Regions from separate parts of the Enterobacter sp. CP102 genome, predicted to be linked through region 1. Evidence: predicted binding sites of a transcription regulator. Region 1 holds the regulator's gene; each other region holds the start of a gene.
What was found. The regulator Fur, encoded in region 1, represses iron uptake genes when iron is present. The targets are predictions, from matches to a motif close to ATAATAATGAGAACNACTATCAA.

Region 1 (4,214 bases):
CTGGGACACGACATCTTTCGCGACAGGAGTGACAGGCTGTGAGGCGGCGGAAATTTTAAGCATACGCCGTAAAATGTCGGACGCGCTCTCCCCGATATGCCGCGTTTGGCTGGCGATATACTGATAGAGTTCGTCATCAACTTCGATTGTTTTCATCTTAATCCAGTGCGATATCTTATCTGAATACAAGTCGTTGGGATTATAAGGTCAAATCCCAACAGCGGATAGCGTCAAGCCAGGTTGGCGGCAAAAGTCAGATTAAACTGGATCCTTGCAGCCGGGCGGCAGAATGGTCAACATGATACCCTAACCTGACATACGTAAAAAAAGAACTTTGCCATGAAATTGAATACCCGAGCGCAATCTGCACAATCGCCGAACAATAATTCTCCCATCGTACTGGTTCACGGTCTTTTTGGCAGCCTGGATAACCTGGGTGTACTGGCGCGGGATCTGGTTAGCGATCACGATATTTTGCAGGTGGATATGCGTAACCACGGTCTTTCCGGGCGCTCGCCAGAGATGACGTACGCCGCAATGGCGCAGGATCTTCTGGATACGCTGGATGCCAATCACCTCGAAAAGGTGACGCTGATCGGGCATTCAATGGGAGGCAAAGCCGTTATGGCACTGACCGCGCTCGCGCCGGAACGCATTAGCGGCCTGGTGGTGATTGACGTTGCCCCGGTGGATTATGACGTGCGTCGCCACGATGAGATCTTTGCCGCTATTAATGCGGTGACCGACTCAGGTGTTTCCACACGCCAGCAGGCCGCGGCCATCATGCGCGAACATCTTAATGAAGAAGGCGTGGTGCAGTTTCTGCTGAAATCCTTTGTCGACGGCCAGTGGCGCTTCAACGTGCCGGTGCTGTGGGATCAATATTCAGAAATCGTCGGCTGGCAGCCGGTTCCGGCCTGGCAACACCCTACCCTCTTTGTGCGCGGTGGTAATTCACCTTATGTCACCGAAGCCTGCCGTGATGAATTGCTCAGGCAGTTCCCCGAAGCACGAGCTCATGTGATCGCCGGTGCCGGGCACTGGGTTCACGCTGAAAAACCGGAAGCCGTGCTTCGCGCTATCCGTCGCTATCTCTCTGATACTGCAAATTGATTAAAAAGTCAGCGACCGGAAGCCTGCGGGCTTCCAGTCGTTGGCGTGCCGATGTGGGTGATGTATGATGGCGCGCTTATCGCCCGGGCAATAGCAGGGCGGCTTGTTTTCCCCCGAAGTCTCAAAATCATGGCCAAAGAACAAACGGACCGCACGACAATAGATCTGTTCGCGAATGAGCGTCGCCCGGGACGACCCAAGACAAATCCGCTTTCGCGCGATGAACAGCTGCGTATTAATAAACGCAACCAGCTTAAACGCGATAAAAATCGTGGGCTTAAGCGTGTCGAACTGAAACTCAACGCCGATGCCGTTGATGCACTCAACGAGCTTGCCAGCGCCCGTGATATCAGCCGCAGCGAGCTGATTGAAGAGATGTTGATCGCGCAACTCGAAAAATTGCACAGCAAGGCATAAGTCAGAAAACTCCCTTTCTCACCTTTTTCATGTAGCACAGAGTGCAGTCCTGCGTGATAGCTGTTTCCGCAGGGTTGTCTGTTCTGCTATTATTGCCCTTATCCGTGGACAAATTGCGCCACCATACCATTAAGTTTCAAGAGGTTATTTTACTCATGGCAATCATCGGCATTTTCTTCGGCAGTGACACCGGCAATACCGAAAATATCGCAAAAAACATTCAAAAACAGCTCGGTAAAGACGTTGCCGATGTGCATGACATTGCCAAGAGCAGCAAAGAAGATCTCGAAGGCTATGACATCCTGCTGCTGGGTATTCCGACCTGGTACTACGGTGAAGCACAGTGCGACTGGGACGATTTCTTCCCGACGCTGGAAGAAGTTGATTTCAACGGTAAGCTGGTTGCACTGTTCGGTTGTGGCGATCAGGAAGACTACGCAGAATACTTCTGTGACGCGCTGGGCACCATCCGCGACATCATTGAACCACGCGGCGCGGCTATCGTGGGTCACTGGCCAACGGCGGGTTACCACTTCGAGGCCTCTAAAGGCCTGGCCGACGACGATCACTTTGTGGGTCTGGCTATTGATGAAGACCGTCAGCCTGAACTGACCGCAGAACGCGTTGAAAAATGGGTTAAGCAGGTCCGCGAAGAACTGAACCTGGACGACATCCTTAACGCCTGATAATGAGCGGCGCAGCTTCGGTTGCGCCCGCTTGACCGGGTCAAACCGATTAAATTAATTGCTACAAACTTTTAACTTTTTCGCTCAGACCTGTACAATATCCCCCTGGCAATACGTGGGTGCTATCGAACAAGTTTGTTGGTGATACCACGTTTTTATAAGCATACTTTGCTTGAGACTTGCAGTTTTCATTTAGACATGGCAGTTCTATAATGATACGCATTATCCCAAGTGCATTCTCTGTCACTTCTTCCTTAGAAGTGAATCGTTTAGCAACAGGACAGATTCCGCATGACTGACAACAATACCGCATTAAAGAAGGCTGGCCTGAAAGTTACGCTTCCTCGGTTAAAAATCCTTGAAGTGCTTCAGGGACCAGACAATCACCATGTCAGTGCGGAAGACCTTTACAAGCGTCTTATCGACATGGGTGAAGAAATTGGGCTGGCGACCGTTTATCGCGTGCTGAACCAGTTTGATGACGCGGGCATTGTTACCCGTCATAACTTCGAAGGCGGTAAATCTGTTTTCGAACTGACCCAGCAGCACCATCACGATCACCTGATCTGCCTCGACTGTGGCAAGGTCATTGAATTTAGTGACGACTCTATCGAAGCGCGCCAGCGTGAAATCGCGGCCCGTCATGGCATCCGTCTGACCAACCACAGCCTGTACCTGTACGGCCACTGTGCGGAAGGCGATTGCCGCGAAAATGATCACGCGCACGACGCGAAGTAAGTACTCTTTTCATACTCTGAGCCAGCCGAAAGGTTGGCTTTTTTTTGCGCCAAAAAGCCCGGTGACGCTGCACTTACCGGGCCTACGGGTTATGACACCTTTGTAGGCCCGGTAAGCGCAGCGCCACCGGGCGTAGTGCAATTCTTATTTATTGTTGTTGCGGATCTCTTTCCAGATCTGATCGCAACGCTTCGCCACTTCCTGATCGTTTCCGGTTTTACGCGCCTGGATACAGGCCTGGTAATCCATCACGCGGACGTTTTCCTGAGTGGCGAACTGCTCATGCGCCTTCTCTTTCTTCAGCACATTAAGCACGCTCTGGCAGGCTTCGATTTTTTCTGGCGAGCCTTCAGCGGTATTAATACAGGCGCTGTAAGCCTCTTTCAGACGTGAGTCCTCTTTTGGTGCCTGAGTCTGCACACAAGCCACCAGCCCCGATGCCAGCATCGCGACGATTATGATTTTTTTCATCATTTTCAGTCTCCATTCCGGCGGGACTTAACCCGCCGGTCTGTTCATCAGAAGATTGTGAACGGGGCAATCACCATGAATTTCACGTCACGTTCATCCTGGAAGATGTTGCCGTAACCGCCCGCGTAACTTGGGATATCGGAGTGGTTGTCGTACTGAGTGAAGTGCAGTTTGAACATCGTGCCTTTCGCGCGACCATCCTGAAGGGTGTAAATCGCATCCAGGCTGTAAGAGGACTCTTTCAGACGATAGTTCGGATCGTAGTACGCGTCTGGTGTGGCCATATCGCCCGGTTTTGCATCCCATGCATAAGCGTACGAAGCCCCCACCGCCCAGCCTGGCAGATTCCAGTTTTTCAGGTCATACATGGCGCCGAAGAAGACAGCCTTTTCGCCATCGGCGTTGAAGTCTGAACGGTTATCCCACCAGATATCCAGACGACCGTTAGAGGACGCGTAGGTTGGGGTCATACGTTGAAGGAAGTAGCCCTGCTGGCCTTCGGCCTTCACCCATGTCCCTTCAAGACGTAAATCGACCTGGCCCACTTTGTAGCCGAAGGTTAACGCCTGTAACCACGCCGTGCCGTCGTAAATATCGTTGACCGTACCGCTGCTGGCTTTGTCGCGCGTACCGTAGAACTGATAGCTGGTGCTTAATGGGCTGCCAGCAATATCAAACTTGTAGCTTGCTTTGGCAAAATACTGGTCGATATAGCCTTCAGCCTGACCAAATGCGGCTTCAAGAACCAGGTCGTTTTTGAAATCGTACTTCGCGCCCAGCGAGTGAAGA
Region 2 (4,214 bases), 2.1 Mb from region 1:
CGCCGTACAACCCATTTTCCTGAAGATAATTAAACACCAGATGGTGCAGCGCGATAACCGCAGCACCCATCACCAGCGGACGCCAGTCACGCCAGGCCAGCAGCGCCGAAAGCAGGACAAAAACAGAGAAGTGATATTCCGTCTCCCCTTCGCCCAGATGGATAAGCAGCGCGGAAAACGCCATCAGAACGAAGGCAAAGCTCAGGCGCAGCAGCAACGAGCCGGGGAAAAGCACCGCCAGCAGAGTCGAGCCACAGCTCAGCAGAGTGCTGATAATCGCCCCCTGCGCCATATTGTCGTTCATATATCCCACGCACAGCGAAACGCCCCACATGGCCCAGATAAGCACCAGCATTAAGCGGTCAGCACGTTGTCGTATTGCAGATAAAGAGATGAGGTCGCGTTGAGGTGCGTGCGGGTGCAGCCATGTCGTCATCGCCATAGAGAGTCTCTTGCTGTGCAGGTGAAATAAGCCCTTCAAAAGAAGGTATTTTTTATTATCTGTTTTAAGCGTAGTGGGTATATCCCACGATGCCATTTCAGTAAAAAGATATATTCTGATAAGGCAGCCGAATACTGATATTTTCTTAACTATCAATAGATTATTTACTATGGCTTTATTGATAAATAAATATGAAGAGTGGGGATATACAGCAGAAAAAAAGCTGGCTTTCGCCAGCTTAATGCCAGTCAGTTAAGCGATATTAAGCCACTCTGTTATTTTAGTGGCATCGTTCCGTTCACTCAGACTTTCCTGCTACCTGCATAATCCGCTGCGGTGAACGTGCTAAGGGGGCTGCCGCCGCCCCCTTAGCAATCCCGGCTCCCGGCAAAGAAAATCGCCGCTTCGCGGATTGTTCGCCCCATCCCTGGGGCTCACCCCTTCGGGGCCAGCGCAAGCGCTGTCCAAAATTGCTCCTGGCAATTTTGTCCTCAGCTTATTCCTTCCGGCTTATCAGGGACGGGCGGAGGTAACTTCCCTGTAAATCCGCCCTCTCGGCGCATCCATGCGCCTCGCCCCGGCCTTCAGGAAACGCTTCGGCGATTTTCAGCCGGACTCACGCACCCTCAACCTTCTCTGCGGCCTGAAAATGGCACGGATGTTGAGTCCCGCTGAAATCGGCGAACCGGAGACCGGATGACAAGGGCTGGACGCCATGGATGGCGGCCAGAGGCGAAATGAGACAGGATGTCGAGTCGAGCCGACCGCAGGCAGACGGTCGGGAGGTGAGCGCAGTGCGAAGCACCGATTTCATTGCGGGCCGCGGGGATTGATAAGGGGGCCGCGGTGGCCCCCTTATCCCGTTCACAGGTTCTGAACAAATTATTTTCTGCTGATATTAAGGTGAACGGAATCATGCACCGTGCTTAACTGACAAGCATTAGGCTTTCGCCAGCTCACTTTTATTTGACGGCGGCTTTTTCTTCGCCGACCAGGCCAATCTTCAGGTAACCCGCCTGATGCAGCGTGTCCATTACCTTCATCATGGTTTCATAATCAACCGTTTTATCCGCGCGGAAGAAGACGGTGGTGTCTTTCTTCCCGCCAGTAAGCTGCTCCAGCGCCGGGATAACTGATTCATCCGTCACCGGGTCATTGCCCAGGAACATGGATTTATCGGCCTTCACCGACAGATAAATAGGCTTTTCCGGGCGCGGCTGCGGCTGGCTGGAAGAGGCCGGCAGATTCACCTTCACGTCAACCGTCGCCAGCGGCGCCGCAACCATGAAGATAATCAACAGAACCAGCATAACGTCAATAAACGGCGTCACGTTGATTTCATGCATTTCGCCGTTATCGTCCAGATTTTCGTTAAGACGCATTGCCATAGCTAATCAACCTGCACGCAGTTTCGACGCCGCGTGTACCGGTTTAACGGAGCTGGCGTTAAGGTCAAGGTCACGGCTTTGCAGCAGCAGAACCTGCGCTGCCACGTCGCCCAGAGTGGCTTTGTAGCTGCCAATCATACGCGCGAAGACGTTGTAGATAACCACCGCAGGAATTGCCGCCACCAGGCCGATTGCCGTTGCCAGCAGCGCTTCTGCGATACCCGGCGCCACAACCGCCAGGTTGGTGGTTTGCGTCTGGGCAATGCCGATGAAGCTGTTCATGATGCCCCACACCGTACCGAACAGACCCACGAACGGGGAAATCGCACCGATAGTGGCCAGATATCCATTACCGCGGCCCATATGACGGCCAACAGCGGCGACGCGACGCTCCAGACGGAAGCCGGTACGTTCTTTAATACCTTCGTTATCTTCACTGCCTGCGGAGAGTTCCAGCTCGTTCTGAGCTTCGTTTACTAACAGGGTGGTCAGGCTTTTCGTGTGGAAGGAAGAGGTCATATCAGAAGCCTGATCCAGCGAACGGGCTTCTGCCAGCTGCTGCTGTTCGCGCTTGAGGCGACGCTTCTGCGAAATGAGCTCAACGCTCTTACTGAAGAAAATAGCCCAGGTGACAACGGACGCCAGAATCAGGCCGATCATCACAATCTTAACCACGATGTCAGCATGATGATACATGCCCCAGACGGAGAGATCCGCCTGCATCAAATTATTACCCACTCTGTATCTCCAGGACGCAAATCACAAAATCTGAGCGTAATAATATCAAAACGACGTCGAATTGATAGTAGTTCTCATTAGTATTTACATACTGCCGTAATTTTCGCTCACTTTCCTTGCGCTTACGCAGTAAAAATTTCTTATGCGTATTTTTCATAAAATTTTCTGCTTATTCGATAAGCATCCGGGTGCACATTTTTTCAATCGTGGTAGTCTGGACGTCCAGACGTATAAAAACAGGGTTGGCGAACATGACTAAGAAGCAGCTTGATACCACGCTTGTGCAGGCAGGACGCAGCAAGAAATACACACTGGGATCGGTGAACAGCGTGATTCAGCGGGCCTCTTCACTGGTATTTGATACCGTTGAGGACAAAAAAATCGCAACGCGTAACCGTGCCAAAGGCGGGCTGTTTTACGGTCGTCGCGGGACGCTGACCCATTTTTCCCTGCAGGAAGCCATGTGCGAACTGGAAGGCGGCGCAGGCTGCGCACTGTTCCCGTGTGGGGCTGCGGCGGTTGCCAATACCATTCTGGCGTTTGTGGAACAGGGCGACCATATCCTGATGACCAACACCGCCTATGAACCAAGCCAGGACTTCTGCACCAAAATTCTCAGCAAGCTCGGCGTCACCACTGGCTGGTTTGATCCGCTGATTGGTGAAGGCATCGCCGAGCTTATTCAGCCAAACACGCGCATCGTGTTCCTGGAATCTCCGGGCTCTATCACCATGGAAGTGCATGACGTACCTGCCATTGTGAAAGCCGTGCGCAGCAAAGCGCCGGAAGCCATCATCATGATCGACAACACCTGGGCGGCAGGCGTGCTGTTTAAGGCGCTGGATTTCGACATTGATATCTCTATTCAGGCCGCAACCAAATACCTGATTGGCCACTCCGACGGTATGATTGGCACCGCCGTGTCCAATGCCCGCTGCTGGGATCAATTGCGTGAAAATGCCTATCTGATGGGGCAAATGGTTGATGCCGATACCGCCTACATGACCAGCCGCGGGATCCGTACGCTGGGCGTGCGTCTGCGTCAGCATCACGAAAGCAGCCTGAAAATCGCTGAATGGCTGGCGCAGCACCCGCAGGTTGAACGCGTCAACCACCCTGCGCTGCCGGGCAGCAAAGGCCACGAGTTCTGGCAACGTGACTTTACAGGCAGCAGCGGGTTGTTCTCATTCGTTCTTAAAAAACGGCTGAATAACGATGAGCTGGCAAGCTATCTGGATAATTTTGCCCTCTTCAGCATGGCCTACTCCTGGGGCGGCTTTGAATCACTGATCCTGCCAAACCAGCCAGAGCAGATAGCAGACCTGCGCCCGGGCGGCGAGGTGGACTTCAGCGGCACCCTGATCCGCCTGCATATTGGTTTAGAAAATGTGGACGATTTAATTGCGGATTTAGCGGCAGGATTTGAGCGTATCGTGTAGAGTGCTGGCTGAAAATGTACTCCTGGACTCTTTTGTGAACACCGCCACCAGAAAAGTCTGCATTAGTTGCGCCCGCGATCAAACCCAGCGGGCAAATCAGGGTGTACAATAGCGCTATATCTGCTGTTCCACAGGAAAGTCCATGGCTGTTATTCAAGATATTATCGCGGCACTCTGGCAACACGATTTTGCCGCGCTGGCGGACCC
Region 3 (4,214 bases), 110 kb from region 1:
GCCCTGATCGTCCGGGAACAGCGCCAGCTCCAGATCGTTCACCGGCCCCGTTGCCAGCGTGTGGGTCGTGGCCGCCACGCCGTCTATGTCCAGCTGGTAATCAAACACTTTGACGTTAAGCACCGGACCAAACAGGGCTTCATCCCCTGCCGCACGCCCGCTGTCGCGAACAATCTGCTCGGCGTCATAACGCTGATGGCGGCGCATTTTTTTCAGCTGATTAGCAAGACGCAGCGCCAGCTCCGGCAGGCTCTCCTGCGGGGAGATATTCACCGCCATCGGCAGAACGTTAAGCACCGGGCCGGTTGCGGTGAGCGCCGCTGAACCCATGCGACGCATAAAGATAAACCCGGCGGCGTAGTCCAGCCGGCCGGTTAAGCGCCCAAGCCACAGTGCCACCAGCGCGAGCGCCAGATCGGTGCGCTGCACCTGCCCTGCTGCCTGAGCAAGCTGGCTAAAGGCATGGCTATCGGCAACCATTTTTAGCCGCAGGATGTCGGTAGTGGCTGCACGCCCCGGCAACGGCGCGGAAGAAAGCGATACAGGAGAAGGAAGCTGCTTACGCTGTTCTGCCCAGAATGCGCCATCGCGCTGATACGCCTCACTGTCGCGATAGCGCTGGTATTCATCCACCACCTCTGCAAACGGCGTAAAGGGTGATGCAGGCGAAGTTTCTCCCTTTTTCCATGCTGTATAAATGGCGGCGATCTGGCGGGTAATGGCCGGGAAACTGAAGCCATCCACCACTAAATGATGATAACGCTGATACCAGTACCAGTGGCGTTCACCCACCTGAATCAGCTGATGAAACGCCAGCGGCTGACCGCTGTCCACGCGCAGGTTCTGGTGAAGATCGGCCTCCATCAGCGCCACGGCGGCGGTGTGAGAATCGGCTTTTACGATCGAGGGTTCAGGCAACGACATGGCATCATCCACCCACTGCCACACCTCGCCGTTATCTTCAGTAAAGCGCGTGCGTAATGTGTCGGCCTGCATCATGCCTGCAACTATCGCTTTCGCCAGTAATGGCGCGTCAATATCGCCTTTCAGCTCGGTGTAATGCGCCACACTCCAGGCGTTCGGCAACGTGGAAAGTTGCTCCGCCATCCAGATCCCCGGCTGCGCGGCGACGAGGGGAAGATGTTTGCTCATGCGCGCTCTCCCGCAAAATGGGAAGGTGTAAGCGTATGCCAGTGTTCAGCCAGCCACTGCTGGCACGCTTCCTGGGATTGCGGTTCACACACCACACGCCAGCCGGCAGGCAGTGCGCACTGTTGCGGCCACAGGCTGAATTCCGCCTGGTCGTTAGACAAAATGGCGAACTGTCCCTGCGGATTATCGAAAGGATTACTGAATTCCATACAGACTCCGTTATTGAATAAGCGGCTGCCAGAGGGTCATCAGCCCCTGCGTCAGCCCACCGCGCCAGCAAAGCGCATCGTGTCCGCCGTCAACCTGACGCCAGATAACCGGTTGCTGTGTGTGTTGTAGCTCGGCGTAAATCGCCTGATTTGCGCGGAAAATAAGCGGCTCGTTGCGCCCGGCCTCAAGGACAATGCGCAGCCCGCGTGCGGTTTTTTCACCCGCTTTAAGTTGTTCGATAAGCAGCCCGTCCTGCTGCGCACCACGGTGCGGCCACCAGTAGGAGCCTGACTGGCTGAGCACGCAGCCGAAACGCTGCGGCCAGTAAAGACCAGCATAAAGAGAAGAGAGCCCGCCAAAGCTTTGCCCTGCCACGACCGTGCGGTCGGCGCGGTCGCTGAATGGCGTGGTGGTTTTTACCAGCGGGAGAAGTTCTTCCTGCACCGCCAGCCAGAAATCGGGGTTGCAGGGCAGCTCAGCGCTGCGATGAGCGGTGTCGATAACATCGATCAGGAGATAGACCGCCGGCGGCAACTTGCGCTCAGCCGTCAGTGACGCCAGTGCCGGCCATACGGGCAGGCTTTCGGCCCAGAACTGCCCGTCGAGCAGCACCGCCAGCGGGCTGTCCGGGCTGGCATCACCGGTGGTAAAAATCCACACGCGGCGACGGTTAGCCAGCCGCTCGCTGTGCCATTCGATGCAGACCGGCTGCCGGTAAGGGGTATCAGGGCGATCCCAGCCTGGCTGAGCCGGTGCTTCTGGCATTTCCAGCGCCGATACCGGGTGTCCGCGCCCGCCTCGCCAGCTCTGCGGATTCAGCGGGTCGCACACCGCGTTGGGGAGCAGCTTGCGCCAGCCTTCACGCAGCGCCATGCGGTCAGGCTGCTCACCGTGAAACACCGCATCGGCAAAATCTTGTTCGTTCTCAGAAGGGATAAAACAGTAGCTGCCGCGCCACTGTGGGCTGAACTCGCCCTGCCATTGCCAGACGTCAGTTCCGGGAAGGCGTTCGAGGGATTGCGGGCGGGCATTCTGATGGTGATCGGTGACGCCGGTGATGTAGAGCCAGACGCGCTTCACCGCCGAAGATGCCTGCGTTCCGGCCGGATCACGCCACCAGAACGTGACGCGATACATCCCCTTTTCACGCACCCATTCAGGGCCGTTTTTCGACTGCCACCAAGCATCACTTCCCGTTGTTACCGCCGTCACGCTTTTAACCTCATGTTTATCGTGTCTTTTTTTGTTACAAGACAAAATTTATTGATAATATTATTGATAACTATTTGCATTTGCAATAGCGTAGTGCCCGCGCTGTGGGAAGCGCGCTCATAAAATAAACATGCCACGCGTTGTGTGCGCTCGAGGACAGGGCTGCTTACGCAAATGCGGGTGACAACATGCCGCCTCCTCTCCCTTTCGGGAACGGAGTCAGGGGATGCGGCGCGAAAAGCAGGACGTACAATGAATAAGAAGATTCACTCCCTGGCCTTGCTGGTCAACTTAGGGATTTACGGCGTCGCGTTGCCCGCAATGGCAGACGACACCACCGCCAACACCACTGCGCAGCACGAAGACACGATGGTTATCACCGCCGCGCAGCAGAACTTGCAGGCACCCGGTGTGTCGACCATTACGGCCGATCAAATCCGTAAAAATCCTCCCGCCCGCGACGTTGCCGAAATCATCCGTACTATGCCTGGCGTTAACCTGACCGGTAACTCCACCAGCGGCCAGCGCGGTAACAACCGTCAGATTGATATCCGCGGTATGGGCCCTGAGAACACCCTGATCCTGATCGACGGTAAGCCGGTTACCAGCCGTAACTCCATCCGTCTGGGCTGGCGTGGCGAGCGTGATACCCGCGGCGATACTGGCTGGGTTCCACCGGAAATGATCGAGCGTATCGACGTTATTCGTGGCCCGGCAGCAGCGCGTTACGGTAACGGTGCGGCTGGTGGTGTGGTGAACATCATCACCAAGAATTTCGACGACCAGTGGCATGGTTCCTGGAACACCTACCTGAATGCGCCAGAGCACAAGGACGAAGGTTCAACCAAGCGTACTAACTTCAGCCTGAGCGGCCCGCTGGGCGGCGATTTCAGCTTCCGCATGTACGGTAACCTGGATAAAACCCAGGCCGATGCACGAGATATCAACCAGGGTCATGAATCTGAACGTACCGGTGCCTATGCCGACACGCTGCCAGCAGGCCGTGAAGGGGTAGAAAACAAAGACATTAACGGCGTAGTGCGTTGGGACTTTGCCCCGATGCAGTCCCTGGAGTTTGAAGCGGGCTACAGCCGCCAGAACAACCTCTACGCGGGCGACACGCAGAACACCAACAACGACAACAGCTCCAACGGCCTGGTGAAGAAAAACTACGGTAAAGAGACTAACCGTATTTATCGCCAGAACTTTGCCGTGACCTGGAACGGCGGCTGGGATAACGGCATCACCACCAGCAACTGGGCGCAGTACGAACACACCCGTAACTCCCGTCTGGGCGAAGGGCTGGCGGGCGGTCTGGAAGGCTTGTTCAACAGCAATAAGTTCACCGACACCGACCTGTCTGACGTGATGCTGCACAGTGAAATCAACCTGCCGATTGATTTCCTGGTCAACCAGAACCTGACCCTGGGTACCGAGTGGAACCAGCAGCGCATGAAAGATTCCACCTCTAACACCCAGACTCAGCAAGGCGGGACGATCCCGGGCATGAGCGACGATCGTAGCCCGTATTCATCGGCTGAGATCTTCTCCCTGTTCGCGGAAAACAACATGGAGCTGACCGACAGCACCATGCTGACCCCGGCGCTGCGCTTCGATCATCACACTATTGTGGGCAACAA
Region 4 (4,214 bases), 2.0 Mb from region 1:
CTGATCCTGAAACGCCACTTCAGGAGACAATGAAAGCGCTTGACCACATAGTGCGCCAGGGGAAAGCCCTGTACGTTGGGTTATCCAACTACCCGGCGGAACTGGCACGTAAAGCGATTGATATGCTTAACGATCTCGGCACGCCTTGTGTTATCCACCAGCCTAAATACTCCATGTTTGAGCGCGCGCCGGAAGCGGGATTGCTGGACGTCCTGAAAGAGAAAGGTGTCGGGTGTATTCCCTTCTCGCCGCTGGCGGGTGGGCAACTGACTAACCGCTATCTGCACGGTATTCCGCAGGACTCACGTGCGGCCAGTGGCAGCCAGTTCCTTAACCCTGACCAGTTAACCGAAGAAAAACGGTTAAAGGTTGTCGCGCTGAACGCACTGGCGGAAAGCCGCGGCCAGAAACTGTCGCAAATGGCTCTGGCGTGGGTATTGCGCCACGATGCCGTAACGTCCGTACTGATTGGCGCGAGTAAAACGTCGCAAATTGATGATGCGGTCGGGATGCTCGGGAATCGCCAGTTCTCCGCACAAGAGTTGTCCACCATCGACGACATTCTGAACCGGTCAAATTAAAACCATTTTTAGCAAAACGTGCTCTCATTTGTGATTTAGGAGTTGAGGCGATGAAACGGGGCTTTACCGCCCCGTAATATTGCGTTAACAGGCCGCACGACGGCCCCGATCGTGAAGGAGAAGAGTATGTTCAGGTCACTGATTCTGGCTGCGGTTTTAATGGCTGCGGCGCCGCTGGTTGCAAATGCGGGCGAAATCACCCTGTTGCCATCAGTAAAATTACAAATTGGCGATCGCGATAATTACGGTAACTACTGGGACGGTGGCGGCTGGCGCGACCGTGATTACTGGCATCGTCATTATGAATGGCGCAGAGATCGCTGGTGGAAACATGATAATGGTCGCCATCGTGGCTGGGATAACCGGAAAGCCTACGAGCGCGGCTATCGCGAAGGGTGGAACGACCGCGACGATCGTCGCGGCGGATGGGGACGCGGCCACGGCCATGGTCACCACCACTAAAACAGAAAGGAGCCTATTGGCTCCTTTCTTGTTTCTATAACCCCAATAGTGTCCCGACCAATAACCACAGATTGAGTGCCACCACCACAACCACAATGGCCCAGCCTGCGCGTTTCACAAGCGTGGTGTTCACCAGATCGCCCATCAGGGATTTATTGCTGGTAAAAATCAGCAGCGGAACCAGCGCCAGTGCAATACCAAAGCTCAGCAATACCTGGCTCATGACCAGAATACGCGTCGGATCAAGCCCCATCAGGATCACGATAAAGGATGGCAGCATGGTGACGGAACGGCGCACCCACAGCGGGATATGAAAGCGCACGAACCCCTGCATGACTACCTGCCCTGCCAGGGTGCCGACCACGGTCGAAGACAGACCCGCAGCAACCAGGCTCAACCCAAATACGGTGGCCGCGGCATGGCTCAGCAAGGGTTCCAGCGTCAGATAGGCCTCATCAAGATCGGCAATACCCGTGTGCCCGTTAAAATGAAACGCGGCGGCGGCGGTTGCCATCATCGCCAGATTCACAAACCCTGCAATCGTCATCGCGATACCGACATCCCATTTGGTCGCAGAATACCGCTGCTGGCGCGTGCCACCGTGCAGGTGCTGCGTTAATGAAGAGTGAAGGTAAATCACGTGTGGCATGATAGTGGCACCCAGAACCCCCGCGGCCAGGAATACCGCTTCAGAGGTTGGCAGGCTTGGGATAACCATCCCTTTACTAAGCTGCGCCAGATCAGGCTGTGAGAAAATTAACTCCACAATATAAGCCGCGGCCACAAACAGCAGCAGGCCGCCAATCACTTTTTCGAGCGGCTTCTGCCCACGGCGCTGCAACATCAGGATAAGGAAAGTGGCAATCCCGGTCAGCACCGCACCCTGTAACAGAGAAACGCCGAGTATCAGCTTGAACCCGATAGCCGCCCCGATAAACTCAGCCAGATCCGTTGCCATCGCAATGATTTCGGCCTGGATCCAGTAAAGCCAGACGGCCGGACGCGGATAGTGGTCACGGATCTGTTCGGCCAGGTTTTTACCCGTGGCAATCCCGAGCTTCGCGGAGAGCATCTGAATCAGCATTGCCATCAGGTTTGCCCAGACGACAACCCACAGCAGCTTATAGCCGAAGCTCGCCCCGGCCTGAATATTGGTCGCAAAATTACCCGGATCGATATAGCCAATGGCAGCAATGAACGCAGGTCCCATTAATGCGAACCGCAACTTGCGCGCTGCTCTGCCACTGCTACCCTCTACGCGACTGTTTGTCATTTCTGCCTCTGGAAATATAGCCTTTGCTATGTTTAATGCTAACAAAATGAGAATGATTATCAAGATCATTTAAAACGTTTTGTGTGATTTCTCTGATAGCTTTGAACAATAGATGGGCAGGTTTGCTGGAGCGGCCTCACAGAATGTGAAATCGCGCAGTCTTTTGTGAAGCGTAGCACACAAACTTAACTTTTCACTCATTTACCTAACATAACAAAAATGTATTGTTGATCACTATTTTTGAGACTCGTCACAGGATGTGACTATAGTGTGGCTTTGATCTCGTTTTCTTTACGCTTGTTACATAGAATGTGCACGGAAATTAAACCTGCCTCAAATTTGGAGCAAATATGGACCGCGTCCTTCACTTTGTCCTGGCACTCGTTGTCGTTACTGCGCTTGCGTTGCTGGTCAGCCATGACCGCAAAAAAATCCGCATCCGCTATGTTGTTCAGCTTCTCGTTATTGAAGTTTTACTCGCGTGGTTCTTCCTGAACTCCAACGTGGGGCTTGGCTTCGTGAAAGGCTTCTCCGAAATGTTCGAAAAACTGCTCGGATTCGCCAACGAAGGGACTAACTTTGTCTTCGGTAAAATGAACGACGAAGGCCTGGCTTTCTTCTTCCTGAAAGTACTGTGCCCTATCGTCTTCATCTCTGCGCTGATTGGTATCCTGCAACACATCCGTGTTCTGCCGATCGTTATCCGCGCAATTGGTACTGTGCTGTCTAAAGTCAACGGTATGGGCAAACTGGAATCCTTCAACGCAGTAAGTTCCCTGATCCTGGGTCAGTCTGAGAACTTCATCGCGTATAAAGACATTCTGGGCAAAATGTCCCGCAACCGTATGTACACCATGGCAGCCACAGCGATGTCTACCGTTTCCATGTCTATCGTGGGCGCGTACATGACAATGCTGGAACCAAAATACGTTGTTGCAGCTCTGGTTCTGAACATGTTCAGCACCTTTATCGTGCTGTCCCTGATCAACCCATACCGCGTTGAAGAAGGCGAAGAGAACCTCCAGATGGCAAATCTGCATGAAGGTCAGAGCTTCTTCGAAATGTTGGGTGAATACATTCTGGCAGGTTTCAAAGTTGCGATTATCGTTGCGGCAATGCTGATCGGCTTTATCGCGCTGATTTCTGCACTGAACGCACTGTTCGCTGCGGTCCTGGGTATTTCCTTCCAGGGCATTCTGGGCTACATCTTCTATCCGGTTGCCTGGGTAATGGGTGTTCCGGCAAGCGAAGCATTGCAGGTTGGTAGCATCATGGCCACCAAACTGGTTTCCAACGAATTCGTTGCGATGATGGATCTCCAGAAAATTGCCGGCACGCTCTCTCCGCGCGCTGAAGGCATTATCTCTGTGTTCCTGGTCTCCTTCGCCAACTTCTCTTCTATCGGCATCATCGCGGGTGCGATTAAAGGTCTGAACGAAGAGCAAGGTAACGTGGTTTCTCGCTTCGGTCTGAAACTGGTTTACGGTTCTACCCTGGTGAGCGTACTGTCTGCTTCTATCGCAGCACTGGTACTGTAAATCCAGACCAAAACAAAACCGGGAGCCTGTGCTCCCGGTTTTTTTATGCCTGTAGTTCGCTAAGCGGCACAGGTTTGCCCAGCAGGTATCCCTGCATATAGTCCACGCCAAAGCGGAGCAACATCTCTCGCTGTTCCGGCGTTTCAACGAATTCAGCAACCACACACAACGACTTCGTTTTCGCCAGATTGCAAATTGACTGCACAATCATCGCATCCATGCTGTCGCTACAGATGTCTTTTACGAAACAGCCGTCAATCTTGATGATATCGGCCTGAAGGCGCTTGAGGCGCTCGTAATTGGCATACCCTGTGCCAAAGTCATCAATCGCAATACGGAAACCGCAATCCCTTAGTTGCT

Region 2: the regulator Fur is predicted to act here: its motif matches at 2,630-2,652, upstream of exbB (tol-pal system-associated acyl-CoA thioesterase).
Region 3: the regulator Fur is predicted to act here: its motif matches at 2,632-2,654, upstream of fes (enterochelin esterase).
Region 4: the regulator Fur is predicted to act here: its motif matches at 2,357-2,379, upstream of N1249_RS15535 (Nramp family divalent metal transporter).

Annotation. Positions count from the first base shown of each region.
Region 1 is NZ_CP104014.1:1,324,040-1,328,253, reverse strand. It holds gene seqA (replication initiation negative regulator SeqA) at 1-156, opposite strand, end outside; gene ybfF (esterase) at 340-1,113, shown strand; gene ybfE (LexA regulated protein) at 1,243-1,530, shown strand; gene fldA (flavodoxin FldA) at 1,686-2,216, shown strand; gene N1249_RS06200 (ryhB-regulated fur leader peptide) at 2,429-2,515, shown strand; gene fur (ferric iron uptake transcriptional regulator) at 2,508-2,954, shown strand; gene chiQ (ChiQ/YbfN family lipoprotein) at 3,099-3,425, opposite strand; gene chiP (chitoporin ChiP) at 3,473-4,214, opposite strand, start outside.
Region 2 is NZ_CP104014.1:4,008,270-4,012,483, forward strand. It holds gene N1249_RS18900 (methyl-accepting chemotaxis protein) at 1-442, opposite strand, end outside; gene exbD (TonB system transport protein ExbD) at 1,405-1,830, opposite strand; gene exbB (tol-pal system-associated acyl-CoA thioesterase) at 1,837-2,568, opposite strand; gene metC (cystathionine beta-lyase) at 2,820-4,007, shown strand; gene yghB (DedA family general envelope maintenance protein YghB) at 4,150-4,214, shown strand, end outside.
Region 3 is NZ_CP104014.1:1,218,090-1,222,303, reverse strand. It holds gene entF (enterobactin non-ribosomal peptide synthetase EntF) at 1-1,152, opposite strand, end outside; gene N1249_RS05690 (MbtH family NRPS accessory protein) at 1,149-1,361, opposite strand; gene fes (enterochelin esterase) at 1,372-2,574, opposite strand; gene N1249_RS05680 (TonB-dependent siderophore receptor) at 2,827-4,214, shown strand, end outside.
Region 4 is NZ_CP104014.1:3,296,433-3,300,646, forward strand. It holds gene N1249_RS15525 (aldo/keto reductase) at 1-581, shown strand, start outside; gene ypeC (DUF2502 domain-containing protein YpeC) at 708-1,043, shown strand; gene N1249_RS15535 (Nramp family divalent metal transporter) at 1,078-2,316, opposite strand; gene N1249_RS15540 (NupC/NupG family nucleoside CNT transporter) at 2,667-3,854, shown strand; gene N1249_RS15545 (EAL domain-containing protein) at 3,898-4,214, opposite strand, start outside.